Regions from separate parts of the Psychrilyobacter atlanticus DSM 19335 genome, predicted to be linked through region 3. Evidence: riboswitches for the same ligand, from Rfam matches in the RefSeq annotation. Region 3 holds a riboswitch; each other region holds the start of a gene.
The links. Region 3 has a riboswitch for lysine ahead of K337_RS0101035 (Na+/H+ antiporter NhaC family protein). Riboswitches for the same ligand answer to the same signal wherever they lie in the genome.
Positions count from the first base shown of each region.

Region 1: another riboswitch for lysine. It lies ahead of K337_RS0111310 (aspartate kinase); the one in region 3 lies ahead of K337_RS0101035 (Na+/H+ antiporter NhaC family protein).
Region 2: another riboswitch for lysine. It lies ahead of nhaC (Na+/H+ antiporter NhaC); the one in region 3 lies ahead of K337_RS0101035 (Na+/H+ antiporter NhaC family protein).

Region 1 covers NZ_KE384547.1:2,260,318-2,271,159, forward strand. The annotation lists gene K337_RS0111280 (3'-5' exonuclease) at 1-258, opposite strand, end outside; gene K337_RS0111285 (MBL fold metallo-hydrolase) at 593-1,567, opposite strand; gene K337_RS0111290 (AAC(3) family N-acetyltransferase) at 1,677-2,486, opposite strand; gene K337_RS0111295 (mannose-1-phosphate guanylyltransferase) at 2,840-3,916, opposite strand; gene K337_RS0111300 (ABC-F family ATP-binding cassette domain-containing protein) at 4,226-5,845, shown strand; gene K337_RS0111305 (M20 metallopeptidase family protein) at 5,963-7,105, opposite strand; lysine riboswitch at 7,305-7,480, shown strand; gene K337_RS0111310 (aspartate kinase) at 7,574-8,776, shown strand; gene K337_RS0111315 (aspartate-semialdehyde dehydrogenase) at 8,814-9,800, shown strand; gene dapA (4-hydroxy-tetrahydrodipicolinate synthase) at 9,842-10,723, shown strand; gene dapB (4-hydroxy-tetrahydrodipicolinate reductase) at 10,738-10,842, shown strand, end outside.
Region 2 covers NZ_KE384547.1:644,072-654,913, forward strand. The annotation lists gene K337_RS0103525 (ornithine aminomutase subunit alpha) at 1-48, shown strand, start outside; gene oraE (D-ornithine 4,5-aminomutase subunit OraE) at 48-2,249, shown strand; gene K337_RS0103535 (GlmL-related ornithine degradation protein) at 2,433-3,818, shown strand; gene orr (ornithine racemase Orr) at 3,815-4,879, shown strand; lysine riboswitch at 4,928-5,111, shown strand; gene nhaC (Na+/H+ antiporter NhaC) at 5,214-6,623, shown strand; gene K337_RS0103555 (sodium:solute symporter family protein) at 6,715-8,040, shown strand; gene K337_RS0103560 (YwbE family protein) at 8,116-8,313, opposite strand; gene K337_RS0103565 (dipeptide epimerase) at 8,391-9,491, opposite strand; gene K337_RS0103570 (hypothetical protein) at 9,671-10,201, shown strand; gene K337_RS0103575 (TetR/AcrR family transcriptional regulator) at 10,202-10,825, shown strand.
Region 3 covers NZ_KE384547.1:115,605-126,446, forward strand. The annotation lists gene K337_RS0100995 (hypothetical protein) at 1-539, opposite strand, end outside; gene K337_RS0101000 (nitrilase-related carbon-nitrogen hydrolase) at 615-1,430, opposite strand; gene ispD (2-C-methyl-D-erythritol 4-phosphate cytidylyltransferase) at 1,454-2,158, opposite strand; gene K337_RS0101010 (endonuclease MutS2) at 2,134-4,476, opposite strand; gene rpmB (50S ribosomal protein L28) at 4,649-4,906, shown strand; gene K337_RS0101020 (DUF2721 domain-containing protein) at 5,047-5,436, shown strand; gene K337_RS0101025 (DUF2721 domain-containing protein) at 5,427-5,843, shown strand; gene K337_RS0101030 (glycosyltransferase family 9 protein) at 5,892-6,884, opposite strand; gene K337_RS0101035 (Na+/H+ antiporter NhaC family protein) at 6,981-8,717, opposite strand; lysine riboswitch at 8,843-9,017, opposite strand; gene K337_RS0101040 (YeeE/YedE family protein) at 9,178-10,476, opposite strand; gene K337_RS17410 (FAD-dependent oxidoreductase) at 10,595-10,842, opposite strand, start outside.

The sequences.
Region 1 (10,842 bases), 2.1 Mb from region 3:
TTTATCTATATATTTTGAAAAAATTTCTACTAACTCCTCATAGGCTTTTTTAGGAGATTGAAAACCGTCTAATTCTTCACGACTCATCCCTGTCACTTCCAAGGCCTGCTCCGATATATCTGCTCCCTCATGGGGATGACAAAAGATATCAAACTCCTCCTTTAATTCGCCGTCTACCTCTATTACTCCAGATATTTGAAACATCGCACTATTTTCTGTTAATCCAGTTGTTTCCGTATCGTACCATAGTATTTTCATATTTTTTCTCCTTTTTCAATTTGATCAACTTTCATTTTTATACTTTTATTTATAAATTTTTTTAACATAGTTTTCTCTTTCTTTTTTTACACGATGTACTCACACTAATTTTAAATAAGTCTTCCTGTTACTTTCTCTTGAAAAAAAGTAACCAAAGTTCAAGAGCTTATAAAAAATAAATATTTCATAATCAAATCTCTACTAAAAAATCTAATCGTTTGCTACATCTTCGGGAAAGTCGCAGAATATTTTTAGAAGAGATTTTTCATATTCCATTTACATTATTTTTTAAATGCTCAGTAATTTATTTCCACTCCTTTAATTCTAGTAAAAATTAACAATTAGAAAATTCATAATATTTATTGTCAGAAAGCGATATCTTTTTCTGATTATACAGATAAACTAAGTGAGCCATAGCTTCTCCAGTAGCAAACCACCTTTGAACATGGGGAAGGTCATCCCAGTTTGTAAATTTAATATCCCATTTCATTTGAGAAGCGACCTCATAGGGTGATTGTAAACTTTTTTTAGACAGAATTTCTTCTACCTCTATAAGTCTTTCATGGTGATGATCCATCAATTCATCGATTCTTCTATGACAATGATCAAAGAGTTTTCTATGAGAGGGAAAAACCTTATCTACATTTAATTTTTTTATTTTTTCCAAGCTGTTCATATAGTCGCCAAGAGCATTATTTTCCATAGACCATACCGATATATTAGGAGTTATCCTCTCTAAGATGTGATCCCCGGAAAATAGTAACCTATGTTTTTTTTCATAGAGACACATTATTCCCTGGGTATGTCCTGGAGTAGATACACATTGGAGTGCATATTCTCCTATTTGAATTATCTCTTCGTCTTCTACGTAAGTAAACTCTACATCATAAGTATTATTAAATTTAAATCCGGGATGTCTGTCAAAATATTCATCTAAATTTTCTGGGAATCCTAACTTTTCAGCACCTGTAAATTTATTTTTCCAGCTGTTAAAATCCCGAAGAATATTTATATCCAAAGCGTCTTTTTTACTGCAGTAAACTCTTCTTCCTTTCTTTATAAAATCTGATACTAAACCAGAGTGATCACTGTGAAGGTGGGTGATAAAGATATCAGTTTTATCCATAGAGATCCCTATTTCCTCCAACCCTTGAGAGAGAGCATTTCTGCATTCCTGGCGGTTAAACCCAGTATCTATAAGAAGATTTCTTTCATCTCCTGTAATAACATAAGCATTTAAAAATTTTAAAGGACTTTTAGGAAGAGGTATCTCTATCTTCCAAATATTTTGATAAATTTCTTCTACCATTTTTTCCTCCTGTAAGTTCAACAATAAAATTCGTACTATTAGTGATAATTTGTGATAAAACTATAAAAAAGAAGAGGTCTAATAATGAACCCAGTGAAAAATAGAATCCTTACCTGTTCTTTAACAGCCACTCCTTAGAAAAATCCACCGCTTCCCTTAAAGAAAACAATCTACTCTCTGCGTTACCTACAAGTTCTTTTGTTATTTTATATTTACCTTCAAACTCTTTCCCGAGTTCTGCAAAATCATCTGCATTATATTCATAATCATCAAACCATTCCCAAGATCTTTTATTTTCTACCATCATTGCTGTTCCATTTTTTTTCTTTGGTACCTTATCTCCAACGAGAGTCTCTCCCAAATGAAAGCTAGTACAAGAATCATAACCGACTCCTATCAATAAAACCTTCGTTTTTTCTAAATTATATAAAGTACCTAATGGTGATTCCATTCCAAATTGAGGAGTCAATGGATGATTTTCTATAATTTTCTCCTTTAATTTCCCACTAGCACAAAATGATACTTGGGGATGACTTGAACGTATAACATTAGGAAAAGTTCTAAATAATTCCGGTATTCCTCCCATCCCCCTTGTAGGAGTAATACCAGGATCATAAGCCGGCATATTATCATAGATTATTTGATGCCATTCTTCAGGAACAGGTGGATTCCCCCATTCAATAGGATCACTCCAATCTCCACTGTGAGTTGGCATGACTAATGTTCCCTCTTCTCTTACAGCATCTATGAGAGCCATTATTACACTTTGTGCTCCACCACATACCCATCCTAAACTAGAGAGAGAAGAGTGAACTAATAATGTATCACCTTTTTCTATTCCTAAACCTTTTAAATCTTCTAATAAAGATTTTTTTGTAACAGGCATCTTGGTTTTATCTATTATATTTTTTTCACTCATTCTCTGTCTCCTTTTTTTTAATTTAGTCAACTTTCTTTTTTACACGATGTACTCACACTAATTTTAAATAACTCTTTCTGTTACTTTCTCGATTCACGAGTACTTAATTTATTTCTATAACTAGAAAAAATTAAGATGTGAAAAAAAGTAACCAAAGTTCAAGATTATATAAAAATTATTATTTCATAATCTAAAAGATTATAAAAAATCGAATCGAAGCAATATTTTTTAGTAAGTCGTCGAATATTTTTATAAACTTTTTTTCATATTCCATTTACATAATTTTTATAATATCAATTTAAAACTTTGATATATATTAAGATCTTTAAAAAAGGTCATAAGAGGGAAGAGGCCTACTTCTTCTCTCTCTCTGCTATCTCCTTCAATACCTTTTTTATATCCTGAGCTCTCTCTTTTTTACACACTAAGAGGGCATCATCGGTTTCTACTACCACCAAATCTTCTAACCCAATTGTAGCTACTATTTTTTTCGTTCCTATAATTATATTGTTCTTACTTCCGATCTCAATGAGTTCATTAGCTCTGTTTACAGTCCCGTTTTCATTGTGTTCCAATACCTCATCTAGTGCAGGGTAACTCCCCACATCATTCCAACCAAAATCTACAGGTATAACCTGGATATTTTGAGCTTTTTCCATTATTCCGAAATCGATGGAGATCTTTTCAAATTTCTCAAATAAAGTTTTAAGTTCCTCTATTTCAGCTTCTGCATCTATTTTTTTATCTTTTAATGCAGTGATCTTATTAAAAATTTTAAAATGTTTCGGCATATATTTTTCAAAAGATCCCATGATCATATCGAGTCCTATGACAAACATCCCACTATTCCATAGGTAGTTCCCGGCTTCTACATACTCCTCTGCTCTCTCTAAATTTGGTTTTTCCCAAAATCTTATTACCCTACTTGGTTCCCCTATATAGGCTTCCTTTACCTCTATATATCCATATCCTGTTTCAGGTTTATTAGGCTTTATCCCTAATGTAATGATGGAATTAGTTTCCATCGCTATCTCACTGGCTCCTACTATTCTCTTTCTGAAGTTATCCTCATTTTTTATGATATGATCCGAAGCCAACACCACCATGGTAATGTTTTCATCCTTTAATTTTTCCTTTATCTTAACTGCTCCATATCCAATGGCAGCAGCAGTATCCTTGAATGCCGGTTCCACAATTATATTTTCATAGGGTAGGTCAGGAAGCTCCTTTCTTATGGCCTCTGCCTGGATAGCATTGGTACCTATAAATATCTTATCTGCTGATATGATGGGCAGTATACGGTCTACTGTCATCCTGATTAAACTTCTTTCTTCATCTATTAATTTCAACAATTGCTTGGGTCTTTCCTTCGTTGATAGGGGCCAAAATCTTTCCCCAGATCCTCCTGCCATTATAAATGCTGCTAACATACACCACCACTCCTATTTTATCGATTTAATTCTCATTTTTAATCTTAGATTTTTCCATTGAGAAGATAAGTTTTTAATATTTCCCTTTCATCTACAGATCTTATTTTGAGTTTATTTTTCCTATTCATTTTATTTTTTCATCCCTATTTTTTATCTTGGTAGAGCTTCAATACTTACTACTAATAGTATATACTAAATACTTGAAAAATATGATATAATGTTACGAATAAAAAAATTATTTTTTATAATTGGATATAGATATACAATCATAATTATCTATTAGACTTATAAAAATTTGGAGGTTAATAAATGATATCAACTAGTAGTATAGGGCTTATGTTCCCTGGAAAAAAATTATTTGAAGATGTAAATATTAAATTTACACCTGGTAACTGTTACGGACTTATCGGAGCTAACGGTGCTGGAAAATCTACATTCTTAAAAATCTTGGCTGGTGAAATCGACGCCACTGAAGGTGAAGTTATCTTAGGACCTAGAGAAAGATTATCTTTCCTACAACAAGACCATTTCGCTCACGCAGATGAAGTAGTTTTAAATGTAGTAATGATGGGTCATAAAGAATTATTCGCTATAAAAAAAGAACAGGAAGAGCTTTATGCAAAACCTGATGCAACAGATGAAGATTATGCAAAAGCTGGAGAATTAACTGATAGAATCGAAGAATTAGACGGTTGGTCTGCTGAAACTAATGCAGAAAAATTACTTACTGGATTAGGAGTAGATCCTTCAATTCACTATAAAGTTATGAACGAACTTACAGAGCCTGAGAGAGTTAAAATCCTTTTAGCACAAGCATTATTTGGTGATCCAGATGTTCTTTTATTAGACGAACCTACAAATGGTTTGGATATCCATGCTATCAACTGGTTAGAGAACTTTTTAGCAAACTTTAACGCAACTGTTATCGTTGTATCACATGATAGACATTTCTTAAATAAAGTATGTACTCATATTGCTGATATCGATTTTGGTAAAGTTAAGATGTTCGTAGGAAACTATGATTTCTGGTACGAATCAAGTCAAGTTGTATTAGAATTAATGAGAAATAAAAATAAAAAATTAGAGCAAAAAAGAGAAGAATTACAAACCTTCATCGCTAGATTCAGTGCCAATGCTTCAAAGTCAAATCAAGCAACAGCAAGAAAAAAGATGTTAGATAACTTAAAATTTGAAGATATGCAAGTTTCAAATAGAAAATATCCATTCATCGAATTCAAAGCTGAAAGAGATGCTGGAAACAACATGTTAAAAGTTGAAAACTTAACTAAAACTATCGATGGAGTAAAGGTATTAGATAATATCTCATTCACTATCAATACTGGAGATAAAGTAGTACTTTTAGCTAAAAATGATATAGTTAAAACAACTCTTATCAAGATAATGGCTGGAGAGATAGAACCTGATTCAGGTAGTATCACTTGGGGAGTAACAACTTCTTTAGGTTATATGCCTAGAGATAACTCTGAGTACTTCACAGCTAACAGTGGAACTGACCTTATTGACTGGTTAAGACCATATTCATCTGATCCTCACGAAAGTTTCATCAGAGGATTCTTAGGAAGAATGTTATTTGCTGGAGAAGATTCTCAAAAGAAACCTAGTGTTCTTTCTGGAGGAGAAAAAGTAAGATGTATGTTATCTAAAACAATGATGACAGGAGCTAACGTTTACTTATTCGATAACCCTACAGACCATTTAGATCTTGAATCTATTACATCATTAAATAAAGCGTTAATTAAATTTAACGGAACTATCATATTTGCAGCTCATGACCATGAGTTTATTCAAACTGTAGCCAATAGAATTATTGAAATAACTCCTAATGGAGTTGTCGATAAATTAATGGACTTCGATGAATATATCAAAGACGAAGGTGTAGAAGCTAGACTTGCAGAGATGTATAACTAAAAGGAACGTGACGTTCCATCTAGATAAAATAAAAAAGCTGAGGCTGGCCTCAGCTTTTTTTATTCCCCAATAAAATTATAATTTTATAATTTTTTGGATATTGTGTCCCGTTGTTTTTTATTCAAATACTCCTAATTTACGGCAGATACCTGTATATACCCTAAGTCCATTTCCCAATACTTTCTCATCAAAATTAAATTTGGAATTATGCAGTGATGCAGTATATCCAAGTTCTTTATTTTTAGTTCCTACAAAGAAAAAAAGTCCCCTTGTTACTTCCTGATAAAACCCAAAATCCTCAGCTAACATCTCAGGATCTATCTCCTCAAATCCCAGTTTTTCATCTCCTCTGACAACATCTTCTAAAACATCGTAGTATTTCTTATCATTTATAACAGGAGGATATCCTTCAGCCAACTCTATCTCTATTTCAACTCCATAACTGAGCTCCATTCCACGGGCTATACCCCTTATTTTATCTACAATAAAATTAAAGGTCTCTGTAGAAAAAGTCCTTATAGTTCCCTCCATCCGGGTAACTTCCGGAATGATATTTCTTATAGTTCCTCCCTCTATCTTACCTATGGCAATTATACTAGGATCAAAAGGAGCTACAAATTTTGAGGTAATAAGATTAAACCCTTCGAACATCTTCCCTGCTACCTGGATGGAATCTATCCCCAACTGGGGCTGGCCCCCATGACCACTTTTCCCTTTGATAATTATATTTATCTCTGCCGCTTTGGCCATGAATCCCCCTGCTCTGCAGCCGATTATTCCCTCTTCTAACTTTGGAAAAAGATGTAACCCGAAGATCCCCATAACATTATATTTTTCCAAGATTCCACTTTTTACGATGTCCTTGGCTCCTCCCGGTCCCTCTTCAGCAGGCTGAAATATTAGAAGGATATTTTTTTTCAATTTTTTCCCCTTTAAATAATCCATAAACCCCAGCAGAGTCGCCATATGACCATCATGTCCGCAGGCATGCATAACTCCCTCGTGTTTAGAGGTATAAGAAACTCCTGTTTCTTCTACAATTGTCAGTGCATCCATATCTGTCCTGAACCCATAAGTTTCCTCTGAACCCCCATCCAGATAGATATAAATTCCTGTTTCACAAATTATTTCAGGCTCATATCCCATCTTTCTTATCTCTCCCAGTAAATAAGCCTGAGTCTTTTTTTCCACATACCCTAATTCCGGAATTTCATGTAAATTTCTTCTATATTTTTTCATATTTTCTATTATTTTTTCCATCCCTGCCTCCTTAAAAGAAATTTCTCATATTATCTTAGGTAAAAGTAAACCTTATTTTTTTAATTTTTAAAAATATATATTATATATACGAAACATATATAATACAAAAGTTAAAAAATAATATATTTCAAAATTATATAACGTATATATTATATATATTTTATTTTATTTTATGTTTAATGCTATACTTACTTCAAATCATAAGAATAGAGGTTGCAAATACAAATAGTAAAGACAGGGAGAAGGCATTTTAAGATCTGTTTTGAAAGGTGTAGTTGCCGAAATATAGATTTCGCAAAAATCTATGTTGGGGATATGGATAAGATCCATATAACTGTCATTATCATAATTAGGTAATGGGGTGCTATTTGAAGTCATAGATTATCTTTTATCTCATTTTTGATTAGATGTAATTTTGCTCTTCAGTAGTTCTCACTACTGGAGAGTTTTTTTATTAGGAGGAAAGATATGATCATAGTACATAAATACGGAGGAAGCTCACTGGCTGACTTAGACAGAATTAAAAAGATTGCCTCCCACATCTCAAAATTAAGTGATGCAGGAGAGCAGATAGTTGTAGTCGCTTCTGCCATGGGTAAAACCACAAATAACTTAATAGAGATGGCTAAAAAAATATCTAAAACACCAAATATAAGGGAATTGGATACCCTCATGGCTACAGGAGAACAGCAGACAGTCGCTTTGTTATCTATGGCACTGAACGAATTAGGTAAAGACTCTATCTCACTTACAGGTCCCCAAGCAGGAATAACTACCGTAGGTCACCACACCAAAAGTCGTATTAAGAGTGTAGATCCAAAGATAATTAGATCTCATCTAAATTCCGGGAAGATAGTTATCGTAGCAGGATTCCAGGGAATGAACCAAGATGGAGACATCACTACATTGGGCAGGGGTGGATCGGATACCAGTGCAGTAGCTCTGGCTGCCAGTTTAGGAGCACAATGTGAGATCTATACCGATGTAGATGGAATTTATGGTATAGATCCCAGAGTATATCCAAAGGCTAAAAAAATACAAAATATATCTTACGAGGAGATGATGGAAATGGCAAATTTAGGAGCAGGTGTTATGGAAACAAGAGCTGTGGAACTGGGGAAAAAATATAATGTTCCCATCTATGTAGGCGAAAGTTTAAGAGATCATGATGGTACCTTGATATTAAATCAAAGTGAAATTATGGAGGATAAACCCATTACCGGCATCACCCTAAATGAAGATATCTTTATGGTAAATATCCAGCACCTTCCTTATTCGGAAAACCTGGTCGCAAATATTTTTAATACTCTGGGTAAATACGAATTAAATATAGATATGATCAGTCAAAACATCACCACTTCCGGTACCTTAGACCTTTCTTTCAGTTGTTTTAAAAGAGAAGAATCTCTTTTGAGAAAAGCTATCGATGAATTAAATGGAAAATCACAGGAAATTTCCATAGAGATCAAACCAGATTTAATAATGCTTTCCCTGGTTGGGATCGGAATGGTTAGTTATTCAGGAGTTGCAGCCAAAGTGTTTAATACCCTGGCTGCTCATAAAATTCCTTTTTATCATATAACTACTTCTGAGATCAGTATCTCATGTACTATTTCTAAGGAGCACAAAACTATAGCAATTCAGATGCTAGCTAAAGAATTTGACCTGTAAAAATCATATAATTAAAAAATTTATTTAGGAGGAGATCATGAAAAAATATAACATCGCCATTGTAGGAGCTACCGGAATGGTCGGAAGAACCTTCCTTAAGGTATTAGAAGAAAGAAATTTCCCCATAGACAATCTTTATCTTTTAGCTTCTTCTAGATCTTGTGGAACAGAAATTAATTTTAGAAATAAAAAATATATAGTTGAGGAACTTACCTCAGAATCTTTTACTAAAGAAATAGATATCGCTCTATTCTCTGCCGGAGGAAGTATCAGTAAAGAAATGGCTCCTATAGCTGTTTCTCATGGAATCACAGTTATAGATAACAGCAGTGCATGGAGGATGGATCCTAATATTCCTTTAGTTGTTCCTGAAGTAAACCCAGAAGCAGCAGCAACAAATAAACTCATTGCCAATCCTAATTGTTCTACCATCCAGGTAGTAGTACCTCTAAAGGTATTAGATGACCTCTATGGAATAAAAAGAGTTATCTACTCTACCTACCAGGCTGTATCTGGATCTGGAGTAGCCGGAATAAAAGATTTAAAAGATGGAATAGATGGAAAAGCCCCTTCTAATTACCCATATCCTATAGCCTTTAACTGCCTTCCTCACATAGATGAGTTCACAGAGAGCGGCTATACTAAGGAAGAGTTGAAGATGATCGACGAAACGAGAAAAATTTTAAATAAACCCGATCTTCCTATTACTTCTACCTGTGTAAGAGTCCCTGTAGAAAATGGACATTCTGTATCTGTTAATTTAGAATTTGAAAAAGAATTTGGTTTAGCAGAATTAAAAGAAGTACTTCAAAATAAAGAGGGAATTATCTTACAGGATGATGTACAAAATAATATCTATCCAATGCCTATAAATGCCAGTGGATCAGATGAGGTATTTGTAGGAAGAATTCGAAGAGATCATAGTATAAAAAATGGTGTAAACCTGTGGATAGTAGCCGATAACATCAGAAAAGGTGCTGCTACAAATACCGTTCAAATTGCTGAATTATTGATAGAACAATAATATTTATATATATTTTATTACAATTTTAAATAGGAGGATTTATGGGAATTTTTAAAGGATCTGGAGTAGCTCTTATCACCCCGTTTAACGAAGATATGAGTATCAATTATACTAAATTAGAAGAGCTCATAGAATGGCATATAGAGAACAAGACCGATGCCTTGGTAATCGCTGGAACCACCGGTGAAGCCTCTACCCTTCCAGATGAAGAACATATAGAATTAGTTAGAAGAAGTGTTGAGGTGGCTAATGCTAGAGTTCCTGTTATAGCAGGAACTGGTAGTAACGATACTCGTCACGGAGTTAGATTAAGCCTTGAATGTGAAAAAGTTGGAGCCGATGGTCTTCTCATCGTTACACCTTACTACAACAAAACCAACAGACAAGGATTGATAAATCACTATACAACTATAGCTGACAAGGTAAATATACCTATTATTTTATACAATGTCCCAGGAAGAACCGGAATGAATATTCCTACTGATGTAGTAGTTGAATTGAGTAACCATAAAAATATAGTAGGACTTAAAGAAGCCAGTGGAGATATCTCCTACTTAGCTGAAGTAGCTAGAGTCTGTGACAAGGACTTTTCTATTTATTCAGGTAATGACGATATCATAGTTCCTGTTTTATCATTAGGAGGAGTTGGAGTTATATCAGTATTAGCCAACGTCATGCCCCTTGAAACTCATAATATTGTTATGTCTTATTTAGAGGGAGATGTGGCTCGATCTAGAGATTTACAACTTTCTCTAAATTCATTTGTTAATTCTTTATTTTTGGAAACTAATCCAATACCTGTAAAATCTGCAATGAACCTTATGAATATGAATGTTGGAGGATTAAGACAACCCCTATGGGAGATTAGTTCTAATGCTCAAGAACTTTTAAAAATAGAAATGAAAAAAGTAAATTTAATCTAAAAGGAGGTAACATTTTGAATATAGCCATATACGGATGGGGACAGATGGGTAAACTCCTAGTAGATACCATCGATAACAGTAAAAATTTAAATTTAGTTGGGATAATCGATTATTTTTCT
Region 2 (10,842 bases), 530 kb from region 3:
AACCACTGGGATACCCTTATGGAAATCTTTAAGGGAGGTAAAAAATAATGAAAAAATTAATACCAACTGAAAAAATGGACATAAGAGAAATATTAAATGATCTTGAAAACTATAGACCCAAGAGAAGAGGCTGGACTTGGAGAAAGAAGGTAGAAAATTTAAAGATGGGAGCATTTGAATTTACTGACTGCTCAGAACCATTAAAAAATTCTATTGGAATCCCAGCAGCTAGATATTTTGATAATTTAGACCCGCAACCTGCAGAAGTAATCACAACAGAGATCGCATCAGGAAGATTTGAAGATGATATCAGAAGGATGAGGATGGCAGCATGGCATGGGGCGGATCACCTTATGGTAATTAGAACAGCTGGACAATCACATTTTGATGGTCTGATAGAGGGGACACCACAAGGGATTGGAGGAGTACCTATTACCAGAAAACAAATAAGAGCACAGAGAAAAGCTTGTGATTTGATAGAGGAAGAGGTAGGAAGACCAATAAATTATCATTCATATGTATCAGGAGTAGCAGGACCTGACGTAGCAGTAATGTTTGCAGAAGAGGGAGTAAACGGAGCCCATCAGGATCCTCAATACAATGTACTCTATAGAAATATAAATATGGTAAGATCATTTATAGATGCAGCAGAATCAAAAAAAATAATGGGTTGGGCTGAGATGGCTCAAATAGATGGAGCACATAATGCCAATGCAACTGCTAGAGATGCATGGAAAGTAATGCCGGAACTTATGGTTCAGCATGGATTAAATTCTATATTTTCTTACAAATCAGGGATAAAGAAAGAGAATATATGTCTTTCTACAGTGCCTCCTACAGCAGCACCGGCACCATCTATGAAATTTGACCTGCCATATGCAGTAGCTCTGAGAGATCTATTTACAGAGTATAAGATGAGAGCTCAGATGAATACAAAATATATCACTTCATCGTCTAGAGAAGCTACAGTAACTCATGTAATGAATATGATGATCTCTAGATTGACAAGTGCAGATATTCAGTCTACAATCACACCTGATGAAGGTAGAAATGTACCTTGGCACGTGTATAATATAGAGGCCTGTGATACAGCTAAGCAAACTTTAGTAGGACTAGATGGATTACTCGAGATGGTAGAAGTAAGAAAAGACGGATACCTTCCAAAAATGGTAAGAGAATTAAAAGAAAGAGCTGTACTATATCTAGAAGAGATGATGGAAACAGGTGGATATTTTGAAGCTGTAGAGAAGGGATTCTTTGTAGATTCTGGTAATTATCCTGAAAAAAATGGTGATGGAATAGGTAGAAAAAAAGATGGCGGAGTAGGAGCTGGAAGAGTATTTGCAAGAGATGAAGACTATATGGCACCTGTAACAGGCCATTTTGGGAATAATAATATAGATCAATATGGAGCTAAAAACCCAGCTGATCTAATTGGTGGATCTACATTTGAAGATCCAGATAAGATAGTATATATCGATGAATTAGACGATGTAGATAACGTAAATGTAAGGATGGCAGAAAATGAGGAATATAGATCTACATCTAAGATCAAACCAGAGGTAGAATGGCTAGCTGACGGTACTGTGCAGATAGAGTTATTCCTGCCTACAAGTCAAAGAATAGCAGAATTTGCAGCCGTTGAATTTGCTAAAAAGATGAATTTAGCAAATCCAGAGGTAATTCATTCTGAAGTTATGCATATAAGTGAGGGAACTAGGATTCAGGTCAAAGGAAAGGTTGAATTTGATCTAGATATAGATAGTTTAGTAATCCCACCTGAACCTGAAGTTATGACAGATGATGAGATTAGAGGATTAGTAGAAAAATATGATATGAAGATAGTGGCAGGAACTGTAGGAGAGGATGAGCATTCAGTTGGACTCCGTGAAGTTATAGATATAAAACATGGAGGAGTGGAAAAATTTGGAATGGAAGTTGAATATTTAGGAACTTCTGTACCTTGTGAGAAACTAATTGATGCAGCTGTAGAACTAAATGCAGATGTAGTGTTAGCCTCTACAATCATCTCCCATGATGATGTTCACTATAAGAATATGAAAAAATTACATGAATTAGCCATTGAGAAAGGTATCAGAGATAAGATAATCATCTGTGCTGGTGGTACTCAGGTAACTCCTGAAATAGCTAGAAAAAATGGGATGGATGAAGGGTTCTCAAAAAATGACAGGGGAGTAAATGTAGCTTCATTCCTGGTAAAAAGAAAGAAAGAGATGATGGAAAAATAGAATTACTTTTCTAAATATATGTTTTACCCTTCATAGGAGGGGGCCTGTGGCAGTAGTTTTAAGGTAAGGATTACTGCCTGGGTTTCTTTCTTTGAGGTTCCCATTTTAAGTTGAGTATTTAATACATTTAATTTGATATTCCATGAATATATCATAAAAGAAAGAGGGTAGAGGAGCAGAGATATGAAAATAGATGTTTTGGTAGCAGAGATAGGAAGTACTACAACAGTTGTCAATGCCTTTGGAAATTTAAATGGAGAAAACCCAAAGTTTATAGGGCAGGGGCAGGCTCCTACCACGGTAGATCAAGGGGATGTGAATCTAGGTCTTATGGATGCTACATATGATTTGGAGGAAAAACTGGGAATTAAAGAGTTGGAATATGATGAGTTTTTAGCTACAAGTAGTGCAGCAGGGGGCTTGAAGATGACTGTTCATGGATTGGTATATGATATGACAGCTAAAGCGGCAAAGGAAGCAGCCCTTGGAGCAGGAGCAAATATTCATATGGTAACATCGGGAAAACTGAGAAGAACAGATTTAAAGGAGATAGAAAAAATAAGACCTAATATAATTTTACTCGCTGGAGGAGTGGATTATGGTGAGCGGGATACAGCTCTATATAATGCAGAACTTCTAGCTAAACTTGATTTGGATATACCTATAATCTATGCAGGAAATATCCAAAATTGTGAGGAGATAAAATTAATATTTGAGGACTATGGGAAAGAAAAACTTTTAAAAATAGTGGAAAATGTATATCCCAAGATAGATCGATTAAATGTAGAGCCTGTAAGACGTGTAATTCAAGATGTTTTTGAAGAGCATATAATCCATGCTCCAGGGATGGAAAAGGTAAGAGATGTAGTGAGCGGGCCTATAGTACCTACCCCGGGAGCTGTAATGGAATCCTCTAAGATCTTAAAAGAAGTTATAGGAGATTTGGTTACTATAGATGTGGGAGGAGCGACTACAGATATCCACTCGGTAACTGATGGCAGTGAGGAGATAACGAGTATTTTAATCTCTCCAGAACCTGTAGCCAAAAGAACTGTAGAGGGTGATTTAGGGGTCTATGTAAATATGAGGAATATAGTTGAGATAGTCGGGGAAAAAAACTTAGCTAAGGAGTTATCTGTAGAGGAAGAGGAATTGACAGAGCATCTTTTGAATTTCCCACCTATTCCTAAAAGTGAAATGGAGATAAAGACAGTGGAGATCTTGACAGAAAAAGCAGTGATTATGTCGGTTCATCGACATGCCGGTGGATATAGACACCTCTTTGGTGAAACTAAAAAAACTTTGGCTGAAGGTAAAGATCTGACCAGTATTAAATGGATAATAGGGACTGGAGGAGCATTAACCCGTATACCTAACAGGATAGAGATCTTAAAAAAAATAGCCATGAGTAATAAGGGAGATAAACTCCTACCTACGCCAGAGGCAAAAATATTGATAGATAATGATTATATTATGGCTTCTTTGGGAGTCCTTTCAAAATATAATAAAGAATCAGCAGTTAGATTGCTGAAAAAAAGTTTAAAAATAGAGGAGGTGGAAACTTTATGACTGAATACCCAAGAGTAGTAGTAGATCTAAGTAAGATCGGAGAAAATGTAAAATTTTTGACAAAAAAATGCAAGGAATCCCAGATAGATGTAGTGGGAGTAACCAAGGTTTTTTCAGGGAGTATAGAGATAGCTAAGGTATTGGTAGAGGGAGGAGTAAGATATTTAGGAGATTCCAGGGTGGAAAATTTAAAAAAATATGAAAACCTGGACGTTCCCAAGATAATGATTCGTCTGCCAATGAGATCTCAGATAAAAGAGGTGATAAAACACGTAGATATAAGTTTAAACAGTGAAATATCTACTATAGCTCTTTTAAATGAAGAGGCCGGCAAACAATATAGAGTCCATAGAATCATCCTGATGCTTGAATTAGGAGATCTTCGAGAGGGGATCCTACCAGAAGATGTAGAGAGGTATATGGAACAAATAAATTCTATGAAAAATATTAAATTAGAGGGAATAGGTGTGAATTTAACGTGTTACGGAGGTATTATTCCCAGTTTCGATAATTTAGGGGAATTAGAAAAAGTTTCGGATTTAATAGAGGAAAAATATAATTTAAAGCTAAATATTATATCAGGGGGGAATTCTAGTAGTTTGGATCTATTGTGGAAAAACAACATGCCTCCTAAAATAAATAACTTAAGGCTGGGGGAATCACTTATCTTTGGTCGAGAAACGGCTTATGGAAAAGATCTCGAAGGCTGTTTCTATGACAGTGTAAAATTAGAGGTAGAAATAATAGAGTTAAAGGAAAAACAATCTTATCCAGTTGGGGAAATTGGGCTCAATGCTTTTGGAGAAAAACCTGTATTTGTAGACAGAGGAAAGAGAAAAAGGGCTATTTTAGCTATCGGAAAACAAGATGTAGACCAGTCTAATTTAGAACCGATGGATGAAAAGTTAATAATATTAGGTGCCAGCAGTGATCATTTGGTGTTGGATGTAACTGATTCAAAAAAGGAATACAAGGTAGGAGATATAGTGGAATTTAAGCTGGATTATGGGTCTCTTTTACAGTTAACAACATCACCTTATGTAAAAAAGGTATTTGATTAAATTTGACAAAGTTAATAAATTATTATAGAATAACTCTCAGAAAAGAAAAATTTAGATAGAGGTTGCAAATATTAAAGAGTAATTTTAGGCTAGTTATGACAAGCTTTGACCCTAAAATGAAAGGTAAATTTGCCGAAATGCGAAGAAGAAAGTCAGGATTCTTTGTATTGGGATTATGGAGAATACCCATAAGACTGTCACCATATAAAATTGGTGATGTGCTATTAAATGATTTTGAGCATAGACCTTATTTAAGTTTTATTGTTGGAGTTATTGGTAGTGTTATCGATAGCTCTTTTTTGTTACTTATAAAAAAAACAGGAGGGAATTGATTATGGGGAGTAAGATGAAAAAGGAAACGACATTTATGTACGCACTGATACCGTTGTTATTTTTAATAGGAAGTTTATTTTATGCAATTCAAATTGCACATATTGACGTGCACATACCTATCTTAGTATCGGCATTTTTTGCAGCTGGAGTAGCTATATTTGGTTTAAATTACACATGGAATGAGATAGAAGCAGGAATGGTTGAAACTATCAAGATGGCTTTAGGTGCAATCATAATTCTTATGATAATCGGAATGGTAGTAGGAACTTGGATTCAATCTGGTGTAGTACCAACTATGATATTTTATGGATTAAAGATATTGTCACCTGGAATATTTTTACCGGCAACAGTTATCATATGTGCTATTGTATCGGTAGCGACAGGTTCATCATGGACAACAGCAGCAACAGTAGGTATAGCACTTATTGGTGTAGGAGAGGGACTTGGAATACCTAGAAATATAGTAGCCGGTGCGATTATTTCCGGAGCATATATGGGGGATAAATTATCACCATTATCAGATACAACAAATTTAGCACCAGCAATGGCAGGAGCTACATTATTTGAGCATATTAAGCATATGTTATATACAACAGTACCTAGTTTCATTATCTCTATAATTTTATTCGGATTTATTGGAAGTAAATATACAGGGGCTGCGTTGAACACAGGGATGATTGATGGAATATTAACTACTCTAAATGGAAACTTTAATATTAGCCCGTTACTATTATTAGTACCAGTTATTGTTATCGGGGCAGTAATAATGAAAGTTCCTGCAATACCTGGATTATTCGGTGGAGCTATCCTAGGTGGAATAGCAGCAATGGTCTTCCAGGGAGCATCATTAGGATCGGTATTCTCAACTTTACACTATGGTTATTCAGCTGAATCGGGATTACCAATGGTAGACGATCTATTAAATAGAGGGGGATTAGACTCTATGATGTGGACTGTTTCATTGATTCTTTGTGCTATGATCTTAGGTGGAATAATGGAAAAAACACAAATGTTAGCAACTTTAGCAATGAAGATTTTATCTGTGGCACACTCTACTGGAAACTTAATCTTAGTAACTATATTGACACCGATTTTTGTAAACTCAATAGCGGGAGATCAATATCTTTCAATAGTTGTACCAGGAAGAATGTTTAAGGATGCATATACAGAGAAAGGTTTACATCCTAAAAATCTTTCGAGATCATTAGAGGATGCAGGAACACTGACATCACCATTAATTCCTTGGAACACATGTGGGGCGTACATGATAGCTACTTTAGGGCTGGCACCATGGACTTATGTTCCGTATTGTTTCTTAAACTTAATAAATCCAATTATAGCTATAATTTATGGATATACAGGATTTTCAATTGAAAAGATAGAAAAGGAAAAAGTAGAAGTAGAAGCATAAAAAAAGTAAAAATCCCTCCTAATTTTAGGAGGGATTTTTACTTTAAAGAATATGATATAATATCTATATTATAATTTTTAGGAGTGGTCAAATGAATCAGGTGATTTTAAGTTTATATTTTTTCTTAGTTATCTTTATAGGATATAGTTCTTACAAAAAAATTAAGGGATCAAAAGACTATTTTATAGCTGGAAAAGATGCTGGTGTGAAAGAAATTGCGGGAAGTCTCTTGGCTACAGTATTAGGAAGTTCAGCGATTATAGGAAGCGTTAATTTTTCCTATGCCAATGGATGGGCTGGCTCTTGGTTTATGCTCTGTGCAGCTTTAGGTCTTTTAGGTCTCCTACCCTTGGTAGACAGGTTAAAAAAATATAAGAGTTATAATTTACCGGAACTAATGGGAGAGTTTTACGGGAATGAGGTAAAGGTTCTTTCATCTATTATCATCCCTATTGCATGGATAGGCATAGTCGCAGCTCAGATAATGGGTTCAGCTAAGATAATCTCTATATTTGTGGATATGAACTACTCTACTGCAGTTATTATAAGTGGTCTGGTATTTATTGCCTATACATTTTTAGGGGGTCAATTATCCATTATAAAAACAGATTTTATCCAGTTTTTATTTATAATAGCCGGAGTTATTCTTTGTTTTACCTATATCTTAAAAGGTGGAGGAGATATAGTCGGGGTGGGACTGATCAATGAAAAATTTGGTTATTTAGATCTTTTTATTATGATTCTAACCTACTCATCTACTTTTTTAGTGGGACCGGATATCTATTCTAGGATATTTTGTGCCAGGGATGAAAAAACGGCTAAACAGGCTATAAAATTATCCATTGTAATTTTAATTCCACTAGGATTTATTTTAGCAGGGATAGGAGTTTATGTGAGTTCAAATTACGGGGTAGATATAGTAAAGGGATCTGTACTGATGTTTTTAGCAGACAGAGTATTGCCACAGCCAATAGTAATCTTACTTTACTTCGGATTATTGTCGGCAGTTATTTCCTCAGCGGATACTACCTTACTTACTGCTTCCTCTACTTTTGCCCAGATCTTTATGAAGGATTTAAGGGAGGAACAAGCTATAAAATTAACCAGAGTATTTATTCTTATTTTCGGTGGATTTTCTATACTGGTGGCATTGAAGTTTACCTTTATATTATCCACACTGCTACTTGCTCTAGCGGTCTATTCAGGAGCTTTTATAGTACCGTGTTTGGCAGGGATTTTAGGGTACAGGTGTAAAAAAAATTATGCTGTATCAGGGATTTTATTGGGTGGAGGTTTAGCTCTCTATGGTAAATTAACTGGAGGAGTACCAGGAAATCTCATAATTATTTTTTCATTCTTGGTGAACTTTATAATCTTGGTATTGGGAAGGCCTAGAGAGGTTAGAATAAAAAAATAAAAACTAAAATTTTAAAAATTAAGTTAAAAAAAGGCTCCTCCACTTAGAATTATCTAAATGAAGGAGGCTTTTTGTTTATTTTACTATAATTTCTTTTACCCTTCCAACTTGTCCATCTGTAAGCCTTACCTTTATCCCATGAGGGTGAAACTTACTGTTAGTCAGAAGATCCTGTACTGTTCCGTAAGTTAATTTACCACTTCTCTGATCATTTTTTAAAACGATTGCTACCTCTATACCAGGTTTTATGTCACTTCTATTTCTTCCATCCATTGTAATAACTCCTTCTATATATATGATTTTGTTTCAAAGAATTTTACCATGAAAATAACGACTTTTAAAGTCGATTGTTATTTTATATCTTTTATGAGCTCAAATCCAGTGATATTTTTTATTCCTAAACCAGGTTCATTGGATAAGGTTATCTCAGGTCCATCCATGAGAATCCCTCCATCTAATGGATTTTCACTGCAGAGAGCCGGACCGTCTAAATCTATCCGGGTTATAATAGAACTCTTTGCTGCTGCCAAATGAGCTGCCGCTGTAACACTTATTCCTGCTTCTAACATACATCCGATCATACATGGAATATTATAGATCTCACAGATATTAATTATTTTTAAAGCATTTGATATTCCACCAGTTTTCATCAATTTAATATTGATAATATCAGCAGCTTCTCGAATGATTACTTCTATTGCGTCTTTAGGTGAAAAGATAGATTCATCTGCCAAAATTGGGGATAAGACCTCAGATGTAACCTTTATCATTCCATGGATATCGTCAGCTTTTACAGGTTGTTCTACAAAATCCAAGACAATCCCATATTCCTCGATTTTCTTGATGGCATAGATTGATTCCTTTGCACTCCATCCCTGATTTGCATCTAACCGCAATTTTATATCGGATCCTACTGCTTCATAGATAGATTTTATCCTATAAATATCTTCTTCAATATTTTTACCCACCTTGATCTTTAACTCATCAAAGCCATTTTCTACAGCTTTGAGGCTGTCGGCTACCATCTTTTCAACGCTGTCTACACTGATGGTTAGATCGGTTTTCAAATGGTTAAGACCTCCTCCTAGGACTTTATATAGAGGTTTATTCATAGATTGTGCAAACAGGTCATAGAGGGCTATCTCTAGAGCTGCCTTTGCACTGGTATTTTTAAGTATTGTCTTCTGTACAATGTCTATCAGGTCATTAAAACCTTCAATATTTTTCCCTATTAATTGTTTTCCTATTAAAGTTACGGCTCCGATTATAGAATCGTGGGTATCACCTGTAATAACAGCAGTTGGAGGAGCTTCCCCAAATCCACTATTTCCTGTATCAGTTTCTATAATTATAACTATATCTTCTACACTTTCCACCGTTCGAAGTGCTGTTTTAAACGGTGTAATCAGTGGAACTTTGATCTTTCCAACTTGTATTTTTTCTATGATCATAATATACTCCTCCCTTTGATAACCCTTGTTAGAAGTTTACCACAAAATCAGGTGTTTTATAGAGGAAAGATCACATTAAATAATAGTTTAAACTATAAAATAATTAACTCGAGTTAATTAATTTGACATTTTTATTTACTTGAGTTAAGATATATTAATAGACTAAAAGGGGGAAGAGTATGAGTATAAAGAGATTTTTAGAAAAAAATAAATGGATAATGTTATCCTTTGTAGGAGCAATAGTTACCTATATAATAATGATATTAGTGACTATACCTACTATTAGAAATGGGATGAATGGGATAGAAATTTTTGATTTAAGACCGATGGGTTACTCTGTAAATGAGGGCTATAGTATACTCGATACATTGACAAAGGAAACTATTCAATATTATAAATATGTGCAACTACCTTTAGATTTTATATACCCATTTGCTATAAGTATGTTTTGTTTTTTAACATTATCAAAACTAACATTTAAAATGGGAAAAATAAAGGTAGTTAGATGGCTAGCTTTTCTAGTTATGACTTTTGATTATTTAGAGAATATGAGTATCTATTATTTGTTGAGTAACACTGTAAAACCTTGGATGATAAAAGTAGCTAGTTTTTTTAGTGTATGTAAAGCGTTATCAACTACAGTTGTTATGACTATACTTTGTCTATTAATAATTTTAAAGATAAAAAAAAGTTTAAGAAGGTGTATGTAGATGATTAATATGAAAATTGGAAAGAGGGAACACAAAAGAGTTATACAAAAAATGGAAATCATGAATGGATTTTTAGATGCAATGGAAATATCTGATCTACACCTAATAAAAATAGAAGATATCTGTAAAACAATAGGTATTTCGAAAGTCACTTTTTTTAATTACTTTCAATCAAAAGAACAGGTCATAGAGTACTTCATCAAACTATGGCAATACGACCTATCATTTAAACTAGATATAGAAGGATTAGTAGGGTCAAAGGTTATCTATGGTATTTTTGATCATGTAAGTGGACATCCAGCTGGACAACAAATTATGAATACTCTAATGGAGTTTTTTATTAAAGTAAAGCTTTATGATCCTGTGATCATTAGTGATTATGAACTCTATATTTATAATGAAGAGGCTTATAAAAAAGGATATAGAGAGACATCACTTACCAGACTGATCCAAAAAGGGTTAAGGGAAAAAAAATTAGACGCTAATAAAGAAACAGCATTGATTAATATCATTATTAGTGGTTTCTATGGGACATCATTTATTCAAAATTTAGGGTTAGGTAGTGATTTTAAATCATCGTACCATGAATTTTTAAACCACGTTTTAAATGAAAATTTTAGATAATGCTCTCTTCTAATATT
Region 3 (10,842 bases):
TTTTTGTTGATCTCTTTTTTTACAAGTAGTTTCATGTAATCAGATAGCTTCATCACATCATCTGATACAAAATAATACCCCTTGTAGTTGGTCATATAGATTTTTTTATCCACATCATAATCTTCTTCAAGTTGTTTTTGATACACCTCTTTTAAAGAAAAATAATTTTTTCCCAGATCATCAAAATATTCCCCTTGTTTAAATTTAGCAATCGGATATAGCCATCCTAGGTTTACAACCATTATCTCCTTGTCCTCACTTTGATTTTCATCGTTAGAGTCATTGTAATAGATAAGGTCCATTCCCTTTATATATTTTGTCCACTTTTTAGCCTCTTCAAGATCTGTTTGGGTAGCTTTTTCATATAACTCATAGTAAGCATTTACTTTCTTGCTGTTCAAATCTCCAACCGATATAACCGCTTTACTTTCCTTTATTACCAACCTCTCGTGGGACAGTTGAAAAGTTAGGAGATAAAAAACCAATAATATTACTACTAAAACTGCAGCTCCTATTATATTTTTTAAAATTTTGTTCATAATATAACCTCCGTGCCTAACGGCAAACTTAAAATTAATAAAGGTAAATTCACAATTTTTTTATCATTTTAATAATTATCCAATTATATTCTTTAAACTTCTCATAACTAATTCTGGTTTTTCATCTCTCATCACAGGGTTATTTATCCTAGCTCTTCTTAAATCTCTCTTATCTAAATTTGTTATTATCATTTCCTCCTCAAAAGTTTTAGCTTCGCCTAAAACATCCCCATTGGGAGAATACACTCTAGATCCACCAAAGAAGTTTACCCCATCTTCATATCCTACCCTGTGGGCAAAGACATAAAAACTTGTGAGTAATTTAGAATAAGTCTTCATCATCTCATCCCAAGTTTGATTAGGAGATAGTTTTGTTCCCTGAGCTCCCCTTGACGGGCTGTTTGCCAAGGTAAAAACATAGTCAGCTCCATCCATGCTCAATACATAAGGATTTGAAAGATGCCAAGCATCTTCACAGATCAAGACACCAAATCTACCAAATTTCGTATCAAATGCTTTCACTTCATTTCCAGATTTTAAGTATCTTCCCTCATCAAAAAGACCATAGGTAGGCAGATATATTTTTCTGTGGGTGTGTTGTAATTCTCCATCCTCTAAATAGAAAGCCGAATTATAGTAATAGTAATCCTTGCTTTCCTCTATACCACCAAATAAAATACTTATTTTTTTGCTCAGCTCATAAAATTCTTCCGGGATTCCTGCCACATCATATGTCAATTCCTCTAACAGGTATCCAGTCAAAGATAGTTCTGGAAAAACTACCAGTTCCACTCCATTTTTTATAGCATCTTCTATATATGATATCATCTTTATCTTATTTTTTTCTACATTCCCAAGTGTTGGATTTATTTGTGCTACTGCTAATTTCATGCTCTACTCCTTTTATTTTGCCGCTAATTTATTTTCTTAGAAAAAATCAATAGGTCTTCTGGTGTAGTTATCTTTATATTTTCATAACTTCCCAAGATAATCCCCACAGATCCCCCTGCTTTTTCCACCAAAGATGAATCATCTGTCCCTAAAAACCTTTGTTGCCTAGCCTGTTCATAACTTCTATGCAGGATTTCTCCTCTAAACACTTGAGGAGTCTGGGCTGCAAAGAGACAATCTCTTTTAGGAGTCTCCACTACCTTCCCTTCTGAATTAACTACCTTTATAGTGTCTTTTACAGGTACTCCTATAATTACACCATCCAAATTAGTTTCCGTCATCAGTTTGGTATAAGACTCTTCTATATATCTATCCTGTATAAAAGGTCTTACTCCATCTTGAACTCCAATTATACTCTCTTTTGGGATCTGCTCCAATGCATTATAGATAGAATCCTGTCTTTCCTTTCCACCGCTAACTACATCTATTACCTTATCTATTTTAAAGGCTTCACATATCTTTTTCACTTCGGATATATACTCTTCGTTGGTTACAACTACAATTCCTCTTACTCTCTGATTTTTTTCAATCACTTCCAGAGTCTTTATAAATATAGGTTTCCCATCGACCTCTAAAAATTGTTTGGGGTAGTCAAGCCCCATCCTCTTACCAACCCCTGCTGCTGCTACTATATAATAATAATCTATTTCAGAGTTACTACTGTACATCCTAATCCACCTTCATTCATATTTGCATCTCTAAAACTAGCTACATATCTGCAACTTTTAAGGTACTCCTGGATCCCTTTTCTTAACTGTCCAGTTCCCTTTCCATGAACTACCTGAATATCGGTATAGCCGTTCAATGTGGCTCTATCCATATAATTTTCTAATTCATTGATTGCTTCATCTACCATCTGACCTCTTAGGTCGATCTTATAGGTCGCACTGCTTCCTTTATGGCTGTGCATCTTAGTATATGTTTTTTTCTTCTCATCTTTCATTATTCCTATATCTTCTAATGAAACTACCATCTTTAAGATTCCTGCCTGTACTTGAGCCTGATCCTTATTCATAAATAGACGAAGGATCACTGCATGCTGTTTCAAACTCTTTACAAAGACCTTATCTCCTACCCCATAAGATATCTTTCTGACAACTTTTGGTTTCATCATTAATTTTCTCTTTTTTTCTTCCACCATAGAGTTTCTCAACATATTCAAACTTTTTTGAACATCCTTTACCTCATCTTTTTTATTGTCTTCCCTTTGAATCTTATCAACTAAAGCTTTTGCCTTAGCCTGCATATTTTTCATCATCTGCTCCGACTCTTTGTATGCTTTTTCCAGTATCTCCTCTTTTTCTTTTTCCAATGTTCTTACCTTTTCAGCATACTGGTCCTTTAGTTTTTCAGCTTCCGATTTTAACTGTTTTACCTCTTCGTTAGCTTTTTCCAACTCATCTGATTGTTCCTTTATGTTAGTTATCATTCCCTCTACTTTTTTATCCTCATCACTGATATAACTTTTTGCTTTTTCAATTACTTCTGGAAGTATTCCCAATCTTTTGGCAATAGTAAGAGCGTTACTCTCCCCTGGAATTCCCATAAGTAATCTGTAAGTAGGTGACAGCGTCTCAGGATCAAATTCCATAGAGGCTGTTTCTATCCCATCCTCGTTATATCCATGAGCTTTTACTTCACTGTAATGGGTAGATATCATTGATTTACACTTTTTTTCCTTGAGATAATCTATAACTGCCATGGCAAATGCCGATCCCTCTATAGGGTCTGTTCCTGAACCTAACTCATCTAACAGTACTAAACTAGCTTTAGTAACTCCTACCAGGATAGTTTGAATATTTTTTAGATGTGCCGAAAAAGATGACAGGTTCTGTTCAATACTTTGTTCATCACCTATATCAGCATAGACACCACTAAAGTATCCTATATCTGTTTTATCACTAGCTGTAATAGGTATTCCGGATAACGTCATCACAGTCAATAATCCTGCTGTTTTTAAAGCTACTGTTTTACCACCGGTATTTGGCCCGGTAATCAATAAACTGTTATAATTTTTTCCTAATTCAAAAGTTAAAGGTACAACTTCTCTAGGATTGATAAGTGGATGTCTACCTTCTACAATGGAAATATATTCCCTCTGATTTAATTTAGGGATTATACATTTATTATCCAATCCATAACTACACTTAGCATTTAAATAATCTAAAACTAAAAGAGCTTCTCCTACTTCCATCAATCCATCTAAGTTCGCTCTCAGGTTGTCGGTAAGCCTCAACAGGATCTTTCTTATCTCCTCTCTTTCCCTTACCTCTAATTCTCTCATCTTGTTGTTCAACGAAACTACACTTATAGGCTCTATAAATACCGTCTGACCACTAGATGACCTGTCGTGCTCTATTCCTTTAATCTGACCTTTAAAATCTGTTTTTACAGGTATTACACTTCTACCATCCCTGACTGTAACTATTTTTTCTTGGATAGCCTTAGCATATGTAGGATTTGAAATAAGATCATCAAATTTTCTTTTAATATTATTTTGAATTAGCTTTTTACTATACCTAATATCTTTTAGATCTAGAGAGGCTGTGTCTTTTATTTCTTTTTGATTATCTATAACCGCCTCTATCAACTCTTCTATTCCCTTATATGTAGGTGTATCTTTAAACCTCATATGCAGTCCTCTGTATTTCACTTCTAATTCTTGAAATTTAGTTTTTATAACTCTAAATACTCTTAAATTCCTAGCAATATGATAGAGATCGTCTACATCTAAATAAGTTCCTATCAGACTGGTCTTCTTTAAATACATCACTATATTTTTTATCTCTGATAGTTCAATACCACCATCATACTTCAACATGTCCATAAAATCTTGCACATTCTCTAATTCTTTCTTTATACTATTTATATCTTTCATGGGAACAACATCTAATATTTTCCCCTTAGTTTCATCTAAAATAGCATATCCACTTATGTTTTCCTTTACCTTATCAAACTCTAATACGCTTAAACTATGTTCATTCATTTTACTACCTCTTTAATATTCGACTTTTATCTATATTTATACATTCTATTATATCATAAGAGTTTTTTTTTTTACAGAAAACTATATCTTTATTGTAGAAAAAACCTTGCTTTTTTACTTGCTTTATGCTAAAATTTAAGCCGATGTTTTAATAAAGAGGAGGTGCAATATAATGAAAAGATGTGAAATCACTGGTAAAGGAATTACTTTCGGACACAGTATCTCTCATGCTCATAACATGAACAAGAGAATATGGAAGCCAAACTTACAAACAGTTAAAGTTGAAATCAACGGTCAATTAACTAAAGTAAAAGTTTGTGTTAAAATGTTAAGATCTTTAAAAGCTGCAGATTCAGTTGAAATTGCTAGAATTTTAAAGAAAAATGCCGCTACTTTAAGCCCAAGAATAAACAAGGTTTTAAGCAAGTAATAGCATAAAAAAAGACAGCCATTAAGGATCTGTCTTTTTTTATTTTTTGTAAATAAATATTTTGTATATTCCCATCTATCTTGATAAAATAAATTATCATTCAATAATAGATGAGTAATTTATAGTAAGGAGGACACTCTATGAACTATGCCATTCCAGCGTTATTATTTTCAGGAATTTCTATGTTTTTCAATGGTTATACAATTAGATATTTAAATCTATCTAAGTTGATCAGAGATTTTCATAATCATCCAGATAAAGATTGTAATATCAAAGCCCAAATTTCAAATTTTAGACTACGGGTAAAATATATTAAATGGATACAATTTTTTTCTGTATTTTCATTGTTTTTAGCGACCCTTTCTACATTTACTATTTTTTTTGAATATATTCAGATAGGATGGGCTTTATTTATTTTTTCCATAATCAGTTTTTTAATATCTCTCATTATTTCTGCCTTAGAAATTAAAATTTCTACAATAGCTTTAAACATTTCCTTAAAAGATGGAGGCGACCCAAGATGCAGTTAACACTTACAACCCCAGCATTAATTTTTTCTACTATTTCACTTCTACTCTTAGCCTATACAAGTAGATTTCTGGCTCTAAGTAACCTTATTAGATCTCTTCATAACCAGGCGACCCAAGAGGTAAATAGAGTCGACATACTCCTGCCTCAAATAGAGAATTTAAAATTAAGGATAAAAATCATAAAAAATATGCAGCTAATAGGGATTATTTCTCTATTTTTCTGTGTTTTTTCCATGTTTTTAATATTTTTACAACAGATTGTCCTAGCAGAATTTGTCTTTGCAGGAAGCTTAATTTTACTAATGATCTCGCTATCTCTTTCCGCTATAGAGATAAATATCTCTGTAAAAGCACTGAATATAGAGTTAAGCCAATGCATAGGAGACCAATGTAAAATAGTAAAATAAAAAAGTAATTTAATATCTATTAAAAAAATCGAGGGAATTCCTCGATTTTTATTTTTTTTCTATTCTTTTTATTATATCTTCAGCACTTATATTTTTCATACAATTAAAATGATCTTTAGGACATTTTTTATCTCCATGTAATGAACACGGAGAACATGGTTCATTTCCATAGATCAAAACTCCTAACTCATCATACTCAAACATATTTGGATCTGTAGGGCCGAATATCACATAGGACTTGGTCTTAACTCCACGTCCGATATGAAATGGTCCCGAATCATTGGTCACTAAAAATTTAGCTTTGGATAACAATGCTCCACTCTCTTTCAGGCTTAATTCACCAGCCAGATTTATACAGATGTTCCCACTTATTTTATTAATTTCCTCACACTCTTCCTTCTCTTTAGGACTTCCGATCAGAATTATCTCTGTCTTATATCTCTCTTTTATCAATTGAGCTAGTTTACCAAATCCTTCTACAGTCCATTTTTTAGTATTTTTAGAAGCTCCCGGTGCGAACACCACATAATTTTTATAGCTCTCTACTTTTTCTTCATCCTTTTCAGAAAAATTAAACTCCAAATCTTCTCCATTGTAATCTATCCCTAAAACTTTGAAGGCATCAAAGTAGTTTTTCACTATGGTATTATCAGCTCTATATTTAATCAATCCAGATTTTACAAGGATAGTTTTATATAATGATCTTTTTATATACCTGAAAGTTTTCTCTCCCAAAAAAAATGTGATCAATCTAGATCTTATCTTAGAATGCAGATCAAATACATAATCATATTTATTTTCTTTCAATATCTTTGAAAAATGCCTTATATTTTTTATTCCGTCATCTGTATCTTTTTTAAAGATAATCAGATTATCTATATTGGGATTCCCCTCTATAGCATCTTTAAATTTATCCAAAACTATAAAATCAATCTTTAAATTTTTATTTTTTTCCTTTAATTTTTTTAGGATTGGGGTGGTTAATATAACATCCCCTATAGAACTCAGCCTTATTATTAATATCCTCATTTTTTCCCCCAATCTATATTACACTAGTTTTTTATCATTTTATTATACCATAATTATCATTCAAAATAAAAAAAACCTAGTCGGAACTCCGACTAGGTCTGCTAAATTTTATACTAATTCCACTTCTTCTCTTGTCTCCGACACTTCCTCTACAGATTTACCTAAAAATCTTACAGCAAGTATAGTAGCTATTATAGATACAGGTAAAACAGCGTAGATCGATATTCCCATTCCAACTGGTAAATATCCAAATAATATTGTGATACTTCCCACTACAAGTGCATATACAATTTGAGTTTTTACATGCTCTATATGATCACATTCAGCTCCCATAGATGAAAGAATAGTCGTGTCAGATATTGGTGAACAATGATCCCCGAAGATAGCTCCTGTAAGAACCGCTCCTATACTCATGATTATATATGATGATAGTGTTTCTCCCGATAACCCAGCAGCTCCACCGATAGCATTAGCTAATGGTATTGCCAGCGGCATCAATATTCCCATAGTTCCATATGATGTTCCTGTAGAAAAAGCAATTACCGATCCCAAGATAAATATGATAGATGGCAGAATTGCTTTTGGTATAGTTCCAGCCAATGCATTTACCAGGTATACAGATGTTCCTAATTCCTTTATCAGAGAAGTCAATGACCAAGCTAATAATAATATAACTCCTGTTATTACCAATGATTTCATTCCATGTACCCAAGTATCGATAGCCTCTGAAAACTTAAATATTTTTTTAGATATTCCCATAACGATAGCTACGATGGATGCGAATAATGCTGCCTGGAATATTACCAATGAAGCATCTGCATTTCCGAAAGTTTCTCTGATAGCATAGAACGATAGTGGAGAATTATTTACAGTCTCAAGTACCGCTCCCTCTAAGTAACCCTTTCCATTAAGATAGAAACCTACAAATGAACCTATGATCAATACCATAATTGGTATGATAGCGTTCCATATGTTAAGTACTACTCCCTCTTTAGGAGCTATCATCTTAGCTTCCTCTGGACTAACTTTAGCTGCCGAACCACTTGTCACCTGACCAGTTGTTCTGGCTCTCTTTTCAGCCTTAGCCATAGGACCAAATTCTCTCAAGAAATATGCTGTAGATGCCACAAATACCAGCATCAAAATATTATAAAATCTATATGGAATTGTCTGTACGAAGATGCTGTATGCATTTATATTTTCCATTCCTATAAGTGAATATCCGTCTTTTATTACTGATATCTCATATCCTACCCAGGTAGAGATAAGTGCTATCCCTGCAATAGGTGCTGCTGTTGAATCTATTATAAATGCTAATTTTTCTCTCGATATTCTCATCTTGTCTGTTATAGGTCTCATAATCGGCCCAACAATAAGTGCGTTAGCATAGTCATCAAAGAAGATAAATAACCCCATAACCCAAGTGATCAATTGAGCTGATCTAGGAGTTTTAGCTCTTTTAGCCAAAGATTCTGCTACAGCTCTTGCTCCACCCATCTTAGAGATCAATGCTACCAATCCACCGATAGTTAAACATTGTAAGATTATACCTGCATTCCATGAATCTGCCATAGATCCGATTATTCTATTGGTTATATCGGAAAAACCTCCTATTAAACTAAATAGATAATTTTTCCCCTGAGTTATCCCCAATAAGAATGACCCTGAATAGATCCCTATAAATAATGACAAAATTACATTTTTAGTTATAAAAGCTAAAGTTATAGCTATAATTGGTGGCAGAAGTGTCCACGCTCCTAAGTTTAACGCCGCCTCTGATGAATCTGCTCCAAATCCTAAACTACTCATAACTCCTAACAACAATACAATTATTATACCTCTCATATCTTTCCTCCTAAGTGTTTTGAAGAAAGGAGATCTTTTAACTCAAAAAAAAGAGTTATCGGATCTCTACCGATAACTCTAATTTATAAACCTACAATTATGTATAATAGGTCTTTATCTTAAAATCATTCGACAGCTCCCCATTATCATCTGATAATGACAGTACCACAGATATTATCCATAGTCCCAACTTAAGATTTCGACAAATCTTAAATTTCGGCAAAACTTCCTTTCTTTTGGTTTCAAAATCTATCCGACTCCTCCAAAATACTCCTAAGGTTTGCAACCTCTATCTTCATTCATATATTTTTATGTTGAGACTAGTATATCTATTTCAGTTATATTTGTCAAACATATTTTTTATAGTTTATATTTTTTTTGCTATTTTTTAATCTTGCAATCCTGACTAGGGTCAAGATTTTATATAGTCTTTACTCATTCACTATGAATGAATAAAATACTATTTTATTTTTACTGCAACTCTGTTTCCTAAGATTCCTCCACCTACTAAAGCAGCAAAGAAAACCCATCCAGATAGTGAGAAGTTTGCAATTGGAGTATATAATGCTCCTACATTACAACCATTTGCAAGTCTAGTTCCAAATCCCATTAATATTCCACCCATAGCATATAGAGCCGCTTGTTTAAATGTGATTTTGATCTCGCTTGTTGCTGTACTCTTAAATGTTCCAGCTAAAAGTAAACAAATTATTGTTCCTACCATAATTCCAATATTTTGAACATTGATTGGATGATCGAAAAATGGCATTGTATAGAATTTTACCGGGAAATTAGTAAAGTTAGATAATGATTCAGGTGATATTCCAAATACCATTAAGAATCTTCCGAACCACCATCCGTAAGGTGTAGAAGCTCCCCATCCAGCTTTAGTTACACCCATTAATAATGTGAATATAACAGCTATTACCGCTGCTCCTACTTTCATAGACCACGGTGTAACAAATAATCTTGTGTATGTTTCTTCACTTAATAATTTGAACTCTTTATTACTATCTTTATCTTGTGTGGCGATCTTAACTTGCTCTAATTCACTAGGTACCCCTGTAAAAGTTCCAGATACTCTTCTAGAAGATTCATATTTTTTAGACATATATACTACTATTCCACAAAGTAGTGAAGTTAATAGAACCGCTCCTAAATACCCGTCTAATCCATCCCATTTAAATAAATCCGGGAAATAAACTCCATTATACAACTTTGCACCTGTTTCAGACGTAAACCATGATTTTCTGATCCAATCTGTTGAAATTCCAGCCTCTTTTACCCAAGTTGCAGCTCTTTGGAAAGGGAATCCTAAGAAAACACCCATACCGAAGAAGATAAGAGTAATGAATCCTCTTGAAAATCCTGTAACAACGTCTGTTAAAACTCCTGATGCACAACAAACTGAGAATGTCATACCAAATCCAAACATGATTCCACCAAGGATTAACCCAGAGTTAACTTGGTTTACCCAAAGATCGTATGAACTGGCATCTGCATTATAAAGAAATGCTGCCGATAAAATAGATGTACCTAAGAACATATAAGCTAATATTCTCATTAATTTTGTTGAACCTGTATTGTAAGCTCTGTTTACAGATCCTGCAAACCCCATAAATCCTCTAGTTAATGCATATCCAAATCCAGCTCCCGCCAATAATCTAAAAAATAACATTGAGCTTCCTAGCATTGTTTTACCTACAATTAACATTAGTATTAGTACTATTAATCCTGCCAAATTTTGACCCTTTTTCATTTTCAAACCTCCTAAAATAATAATTAAATTTTGTATTTTTTTTCACGTTATATATTATAAAATATAAGAGGAAGGTTTTCCTTCCCCCTATTTTATTTATTCAAACCAATAATTTTTATTATAACTTTGCTTTTTCTAAAGTTCCGCAACAATCAACACAGTCACCTATCATAATTTCTTCCCTTGCTTTATCGTTATAACAAGATACCTCTTCATACATCTTTATGAATTCATAACTTCCTGCAACATTCTTAACATCATAACCATTTGCCTGAAGCATCAATGTCATGTTATAACTTCTTTCACCTGTTCTGCAGTGAACGTATACTGTCTTTGTTTTGTCCAGTTCATCTAATCTGTCTCTCA